Regions from separate parts of the Actinoplanes sp. G11-F43 genome, predicted to be linked through region 1. Evidence: predicted binding sites of a transcription regulator. Region 1 holds the regulator's gene; the other holds the start of a gene.
What was found. The regulator HrcA, encoded in region 1, represses chaperone genes, less so after heat shock. The targets are predictions, from matches to a motif close to GGTTNGCACNCTCNNNNNGAGNGTGCNAACC.
Positions count from the first base shown of each region.

Region 2: the regulator HrcA is predicted to act here: its motif matches at 2,312-2,342, upstream of groES (co-chaperone GroES).

Region 1 is NZ_JBNZCE010000011.1:57,602-61,808, reverse strand. It holds gene ACQ0O7_RS12625 (enoyl-CoA hydratase-related protein) at 1-153, opposite strand, end outside; gene hemW (radical SAM family heme chaperone HemW) at 185-1,387, shown strand; gene ACQ0O7_RS12615 (DUF4870 domain-containing protein) at 1,388-1,951, opposite strand; gene hrcA (heat-inducible transcriptional repressor HrcA) at 2,104-3,126, shown strand; gene dnaJ (molecular chaperone DnaJ) at 3,161-4,207, shown strand, end outside.
Region 2 is NZ_JBNZCE010000004.1:198,547-202,753, forward strand. It holds gene ACQ0O7_RS04775 (ABC transporter ATP-binding protein) at 1-100, shown strand, start outside; gene groL (chaperonin GroEL) at 145-1,800, opposite strand; gene groES (co-chaperone GroES) at 1,872-2,186, opposite strand; gene ACQ0O7_RS04790 (class I SAM-dependent methyltransferase) at 2,412-3,590, shown strand; gene ybaK (Cys-tRNA(Pro) deacylase) at 3,610-4,092, shown strand.

The DNA of each region.
Region 1 (4,207 bases):
GACCACCACCCGGCACTCCGGGTCGGCGGCGGCCGCGGCGAGATCCGTCAGCAGCTTTCCGAGCAGGGCGGTGGAGAGCGCGTTACGGCTCTTCGGGTTGTCGAGTGTCATCGTGGTCACGCCGGCGGCGGTGACGGTCTGGACCAGATCCATCCCGGAACCCTATGCCGTGCACACTTGACCCATGGCCGGCGCTCTTCCCGATGGTGAACCCGTACCCGACGACGGGTCCCTCCCCGACGAGGCCACCCATGAGGTGGGCAAGAACGGCTTCGCCGTCTACGTGCACGTCCCGTTCTGCGCCAGCCGGTGCGGATACTGCGACTTCAACACCTACACGGCGAGCGAGCTGGGCGGCGGGGCGAGCCGCGACGAGTACGCCGGCACCGTCCTGTCCGAGCTGGCCCTGGCCGCCCGGGTGATCGAGCCCGGCCCGGTCGACACCGTCTTCGTCGGCGGCGGCACCCCCACCCTGCTCAGCACCGACGACCTGGGCCGGATCCTGGACGGCATCGACCGGACGTGGGGGCTGGCCCCCGGTGCCGAGGTGACCACCGAGGCCAACCCGGAGTCGGTCGACCCGGCGTACCTGCGGCGGCTGCGCCGGGCCGGCTTCACCCGGATCTCGCTCGGCATGCAGTCCACCGCGCCGAACGTGCTGCGCGTGCTGGACCGCAAACACACCGCGGGCCGGGCGCCACAGGCCGCGATCGAAGCCCGGGAGGCCGGGTTCGAGCACGTCAACCTGGATCTGATCTACGGCACGCCGGGTGAGTCGGCGGACGACTTCGCCGGATCGCTGCGAGCCGTGGTGGACGCCGGAGTGGACCACGTGAGCGCGTACGCGCTGATCGTCGAGGACGGCACCCGGATGGCCGGCCGGATGCGGCGGGGTGAGCTGCCCTTCCCGGAGGACGACGTGGCCGCCGACCGCTACCTGGCCGCCGAGGCGGCCCTCACCGAGGCCGGATTCGAGTGGTACGAGGTGTCCAACTGGGCCCGCGGCGACGACGCCCGATGCCGGCACAACATGCTCTACTGGACCGGCGCCGACTGGTGGGGGCTCGGGCCGGGCGCGCACAGCCACGTCGGCGGGGTGCGCTGGTGGAACGTCAAGCACCCGTCGGCGTACGCCAGACGCCTCGCCGCCGGCACCTCACCCGGCCAAGGGCGCGAACTGCTCGGCGACGACGACCGGCACATGGAGGACGTGATGCTCCGGGTCCGGCTGCGGGAGGGCATCCCGCTGAGCCGGGTGGACGCCACGGGTGCCGCGCGGGCGCTGGCGGACGGGCTGCTGGAGCCGGGACCGTACCAGGACGGGCGTCTCGTGCTCACGCTGCGCGGCCGCCTGCTCGCCGACGCGGTCATCCGTGACGTGCTCTGATCACTTGATGAAGGTATAGGTCATCGGGTAGTTGTACGGCTCGTTGTTCAGCGCCTTGATCCCCGCGATCACGCCGAAGATGGTCGACACCAGCCAGGCCGCGCCGGTGACCAGCAGGCCCAGCCCGGCACAGATGATCAGCACGTAACCGATCACGCCCACGATGGTCCAGACCAGCTGGAAGTTCAGCGCTTTGAGTGATTCGGCTCGCACGATCGGGGACTGGTTGCCGCGGGCCAGATATGCCACCAGCGGCGGGATCCAGCCGAGGAACACCCCACCGAAGAAGGCCGCGGCCGCCCCGCCGAAGTGCGCCACGAGCACCCAGGTGCGCTCCTCGGCGGAGGCGGGTGGGCCGTACTGGGGCGGTCCGTAGTGCTGCTGGGCGTAGGGATCGCCGTACGGCGGAGGCGGCGGATATCCCCCGGCGCCGGACGTGGGCGGCGGGTATCCGCCGGCGCCGGAGGTGGGCGGCGGGGTGTACGGCGGCGGTGGCGGATAGCCTCCCGGCGCGTTGTACGGAGCGGTCGGATCGTCGTCCGGCGGGCGGGGCGGCTCAGTCATGAAACACACGCTAGGACCCCGGTTCGAACCGGTCGAGGGCGGTGCCACCTCAAGATCTGAGCCCGCTACGTACTTTCGATCATCGCATTGCCGCCGCCGGGGACGTAGACTGGCACTCTATTAGCGGGAGTGCCAACGGAGGGAGGGGTCATATGAGTCTGGATGACCGCAAGCTCGAGGTGCTCCGGGCGATCGTCGAGGACTATGTCGAGACCCAGGAGCCGGTCGGCAGCAAAGCCCTGGTGGACCGGCACAAGCTCGGCGTCTCTCCGGCCACCGTCCGCAACGACATGGCGGTGCTGGAGGAGGAGGGCTTCATCCGGCAGCCGCACACCAGCGCCGGCCGGGTGCCCACCGACGCTGGTTACCGCCTGTTCGTCGACCGCCTGACCCGGATCAAACCGCTCAGCCCGGCCGAGCGCCGCGCCATCGAGCGGTTCATGGTCGGCGCCGTCGACCTGGATGACGTGGTGCACCGCACGGTGCGCCTGCTGGCCCAGCTCACCCGCCAGGTCGCCGTGGTGCAGTATCCCAGTCTGTCCCGCTCCGCCGTGCGCCATCTGGAGATCGTGCCGATGTCCACGACCCGGCTCACACTCGTGATGATCACCGACACCGGCCGGGTCGAGCAGCGCCTGGTCGAGATGCCCGGCCCGGTGCAGGACGGCGACGTGTGGGAGCTGCGCCGCCGGGTCAACGAGAAATTGGCCGGTCAGCGGCTCGCCGACACCCCACCCCTGGTGCAGAAACTGGTGGAGGACTGCGACCCCGAGCGCCGTGCCGCGATGACCTGCCTGGCCTCGGTGCTCCTGGAGACACTCGTCGAGCGGAGTGAGGAGCGCCTCGCCCTCGCGGGGACGGCAAACTTGACACGAGGCGGTGTGCTGGACTTCCAGGGCACACTGCGGCCGGTCCTCGAAGCCCTCGAGGAGGAGGTCATCCTGCTGAAACTCATCGGCGATCTGGAGCCCCGCACCACACGGGTCCTGATCGGCGACGAGAATCAGATCGACAACCTGCGGTCGGCGTCCGTGGTGAGCAGTGGCTACGGCCCGGGTACCACTATCGTCGGGGGGCTCGGCGTGCTGGGCCCCACCCGGATGGACTACCCCGGCACTATCGCTACCGTTCGTGCAGTGGCACGCTACGTTGGCGACCTGTTGGCACAGAATTGACGGATTCGCGCAGACATTGAGGACTCCAAACCCCGTGGCCAAGGACTATTACGGAATTCTCGGTGTGAGCCGGGAGGCAACCGACGACGAGATCAAGCGCGCCTACCGCAAACTCGCTCGGCAGTACCACCCGGACGTCAACCCGGATCCCGAGGCGCACGACAAGTTCAAAGAGATCAACGCGGCGTACGAGGTGCTCTCCGACGAGCAGAAACGGCAGATAGTCGACCTCGGCGGTGACCCGCTCGCGCCCGGTGGTGGCATGCCCGGCGGCGCCGGTGGAGCCGGACCGTTCGTCGGTTTCCAGGACATCATGGACGCGTTCTTCGGCACGGCCGCCGGCGGTGGCTCCCGAGGCCCGCGCCCGCGCACCCGCCCCGGCGCCGACGCCATCCTGCGTCTCGAACTCGACCTGGTGGAGACCGCTTTCGGCGTCGAGGCGCCGATCACCGTCGACACCGCGGTGCTCTGCACCCAGTGTTCCGGCGCCGGCACCGCGCCCGGCACCCACCTGGCCACCTGTGAGGTCTGCTCCGGCCGGGGCGAGGTCCAGTCGGTGCAGCGCACGTTCCTCGGCCAGGTCGTCTCGTCCCGCCCCTGCCAGAACTGCCAGGGCCACGGCACGACCGTCCCGAACCCGTGCCCGACCTGCGCCGGCGACGGCCGCATCCGCACCCGCCGCTCCCTGACCGTCAAGATCCCGGCAGGCGTCGAGGACGGCATGCGGATCCGCCTGGCCCAGCAGGGCGAGGTCGGCCCCGGCGGCGGCACGGCCGGCGACCTGTACGTGGAGATCCACGAGCGCCCGCACGACGTCTACTCCCGCAAGGGCGACGACCTGCACTGCCGGGTGACACTCCCGATGACCGCCGCCGCCCTCGGCACCCGGATGACCATCAAGACCCTGGACGGCGAAGAGAACATCGAGGTCAAGCCGGGCACCCAGCCGGCCAGCACGCTCCGTATCCGTGGCAAGGGCGTACCCCACCTGCGCGGTCAGGGCCGCGGCGACCTCTTCGTCCACCTGGACGTGAAGACGCCGACCAAACTCACCGCCGACCAGGAACGGATGCTCCGCGAG
Region 2 (4,207 bases), on a different contig from region 1:
GGGTGGTGCCTACGCCGCGTTGTGGAAGTCCTGGCAGGGCGATCCGGTGCCGGGCCGGGAGACGGAAGAAGGCGCGCCGCAGGGGCGCGCCTTCTCGTGAGGCTTCGACGTCTGAGCCACGGCTAGCCGTAGCTCAGACGTGGATCAGAAGCCGGGGCCGTGCTGGTGACCGTGGCCGTGGCCACCGTGGCTGTGCCCGTGCCCACCGGCGGCGGCCGGAGCCGGCTCGGCCGGCTTCTCCACCACGAGGCTCTCGGTGGTCAGCAGGAGCCCGGCGATCGAGACGGCGTTGGAGACCGCGTTGCGGGTCACCTTCACCGGGTCGATGATGCCGGCCGCGGCCAGGTCGACGTATTCGTCGGTGGCGGCGTTCAGGCCGTGGCCCCAGCCCAGCTCGTTGACCTTGCCCACCACGACGTAGCCGTCGTGGCCGGCGTTCTGCGCGATCCAGCGCAGCGGCTCGACGAGCGCCTTGCGGACGATGCCGACGCCGAGCGCCTCCTCGCCGGTGAGACCGAGGTTGCCCTCGAGCTCCTTGGCGACCTGCGCGAGCGCGGCGCCGCCACCCGGGACGGTGCCCTCCTGGACCGCGGCCTTGGTCGCCGCGATGGCGTCCTCGATGCGGTGCTTGCGCTCCTTCATCTCGACCTCGGTGGCCGCGCCGACCTTGATCACCGCGATGCCGCCGGAGAGCTTGGCCAGCCGCTCCTGAAGCTTCTCGCGGTCCCAGTCGGAGTCGGACGCCTCGATCTCCTTGCGGATCTGCGCGACCCGGTCGGCGACGTCGGAGGAGTTGCCGCCACCGTCGACGATGGTGGTGTTCTCCTTGTCGACGACGACCCGCCGGGCGCTGCCCAGCGACTCGAGGCCGACCTGGTCGAGCTTGTAACCCAGCTCGGGCGCGATCAGCTCACCGCCGGTCGCGATCGCCAGGTCCTGCAGGATCGCCTTGCGGCGGTCCCCGAAACCGGGCGCCTTCACCGCGGCGACCTTGATGGTCTTGCGCAGCGCGTTGACCACCAGGGTGGACAGGGCCTGGCCCTCGACGTCCTCCGCGACGATCAGCAGCGGCTTGCTGGTCTGCAGCACCTTCTCCAGCAGCGGGAGCAGCTCCTCGATGCTGGAGATCTTCTGGGTGGTGAGGAGGATGTGCGCGTCCTCCAGCACCGCCTCCTGCGACTCGGCGTCGGTCACGAAGTTCGGCGAGATGAAGCCCTTGTCGAACTGCAGGCCCTCGGTCACGTCGAGCTCGGTGAACAGCGCCGAACCCTCCTCGACGGTGATCACACCGTCGCGGCCGACCCGGTCCATCGCCTCGGCGATCAGCTCGCCGATGGTGGCGTCCTGCGCCGAGATGGTGGCCACGTTGGCGATCGCCTTGTGGTCGGCCACCTCGACGGCCTTGGCCAGCAGCGCCTTCGAGACGACCTCGGAGGCCTGGTCCATGCCCCGCTTGAGGCCGATCGGGTTGGCGCCCGCGGTCACGTTGCGCAGGCCCTCACGGACCAGCGCCTGCGCGAGCACGGTCGCCGTGGTGGTCCCGTCGCCGGCGACGTCGTTGGTCTTGGTCGCCACCTCCTTGACCAGCTGGGCGCCGAGGTTCTCGTACGGGTCGGTGAGCTCGATCTCCTTGGCGATGGTGACACCGTCGTTGGTGATCGTGGGAGCGCCGAACTTCTTGTCCAGGACGACGTTGCGACCGCGCGGGCCGAGAGTGACCTTGACCGTGTCGGCGAGGGTGTTGACGCCGTGCTCCAGAAGGTGCCGGGCGTTGTCGGAGAAGCTGAGGATCTTCGCCATGAATGGTCCCTTCACGCACCAGCGCCCTGCCCCGAGCTATCGGAACAGGGCGCAGGCGCAATCAGTTGGTCTTACTTCTCGATGACCGCGAGGACGTCGCGGGCGGAGAGCACCAGGTACTCCTCGCCGGCGTACTTGACCTCGGTGCCGCCGTACTTCGAGTAGAGGACGACGTCGCCGACACTCACGTCGAGCGGAACGCGGTTGCCCTTGTCGTCGATCCGGCCGGGGCCGACGGCGAGGACGGTGCCCTCCTGGGGCTTCTCCTTGGCGGTGTCGGGGATCACGATGCCGGAAGCGGTCGTGGTCTCAGCCTCGTTCGCCTGGACCACGATGCGGTCCTCGAGCGGCTTGATCGCAACCTTGGTCGCGGTAGTCACGGGCATACCCTCCTGGGTATCAGGTTTCGCCGGCCGTGAACCAGGCCGGTCAATGCCTCATGCCACCGGGCGGGGCCGTCGTCGCGGGTGCCGGTCCGCCTGGTGCCTAACCGCCACGGGCGAGCCCGGGCGGTTGGCACCCTCATGGTGAGAGTGCTAACCGGAGACTATGCCGGAACTAGCACTCCGTCAACCAGAGTGCCAACCTGTCACGCCAGGGAGAATGCCGGGGTGACCCCTGAGTTGTTGCGTTTGTTGCAGACCCCTGACGGGGCGAAAGCCCTGGCCGTGGCGGCCGAGGTGGCCGGCGGTGAGCCACTCGCCGCGGCCTCGGCCATGCGGGCCCGGGGCTTCGGCGCGGAACTCTCCGCGGCCGCCATGACCCAGGCTAGTTTGCGGGAGCGCGCCGCGATGAAATTCGGCCCGGACGCCGCCGGGATGTTCCTCACCCGGGCCGGGCTGGAGCAGGCGACGCGGTCCGTGGTGGCCGGCCGCCGGGCCGCCCGGCTGGCCGCCGCCGGCGTGCGCAGCCTCGCCGACCTGGGCTGCGGGCTGGGCTCGGACGCGCTGGCCGCGGCCCGGCACGGGATCACCGTGCACGCGGTGGACGCCGACCCGCTGACCGCGGCGATGGCGGCGGCGAACGCGGCCGCCGCCGGGCTGTCCGAGCTGATCACGGTGGAGTGCGCGGACGCGACCACGGTGCCGGTGGAGCGGTACGACGCGGTCTTCGCCGACCCGGCCCGCCGGACCGCCGGCAGGGGCCGGGTGTTCGACCCGAAGGCGTACTCACCGCCGTGGGATTTCATCGCCGGACTGCCCGGCCGGGTGCCGCACACGGTGCTGAAGCTGGCCCCCGGGATCGGTCACGAGCTGCTGCCGCCGGGCGCCGAGGGGGAGTGGGTGAGTGTCGGCGGCGACCTGGTCGAGGCGGCGTTCTGGTGCGGGCCGCTGGCCGCCGAGCCGCGCCGCGCCACCCTGCTCAGTGGATCTTCCGAGTGGGGTTTGGTGGGCTCGGGCACAAATCCGGCTCCGGTCGGCGCGGTCGGTGGATGGATCTACGACCCGGATCCGGCGGTGGTCCGCTCACACCTCGTGGCCGAATTCGCCGACACGGTGGGTGGGCGCCTGGCCGATCCGGAGATCGCCTACGTCTACACCGACGAGCCGGTGGACACCCCGTTCGCCCGGCGGCTGGCGGTGACCGACGTGCTGCCGTTCTCGTTGAAGAGGCTGCGGGCGCTGCTGCGCGAGCGCGGGATCGGGGTGCTGGAGATCCGCAAGCGCGGCTCGGCCCTGGTGCCGGACCAGCTGCGCAAGGATCTCAAGCTGTCCGGGCCGAACGCCGCGGGACTGGTGCTGACCAGGGTGGACAACGCGCCGGTCGCCCTGCTGACGGCGAAAGCCTGAGCCGGGGTAGCTTCAGCGCATGGCCAAGAAGGCGGCGGGTACCCCGGCCACGGTCCTGCTGACCGCGGAGCGGGTGGCGCACACCCTGCATCCGTACGAGGTGTCCCCCGACGCTCCGAACTACGGCGCGCTGGTCGCCGAGGTGCTGGGTGTCGCTCCGGCGCGGGTGTTCAAGACGCTCGTCGCCGAGGTGGACGGCCGGCTGGTGGTCGGGGTGGTGCCGGTGACCGGCGATCTCGACCTGAAGGCGCTGGCCGCGGCGGCCGGCGGCAAGCGGGCGGGATTGGCCGACCGGGCCGCCGCCGAGCGCAGCAGTGGTTATGTCCGGGGCGGGATCAGCCCGCTGGGCCAGCGAAAACGGCTACCGACTGTGATCGACGACACAGTTGAGGGGCTCGACCTGATGTACGTCTCGGCGGGCCGGCGGGGCCTTCAGGTGGCCCTCGCTCCGGGCGATCTGATTCGGCTCACCGATGCGATCGTCGCGCCGATTCGGGCTTGAAATCGGGACAAAAGCAACGGCATTGATCACCTTGTGTGGGCACGTTCCCACCCGTGGTGATCACTGAGCGTCGACTCGGGCGTGTTGCCGGATTGTTATCCCTTGTTTCGGGATT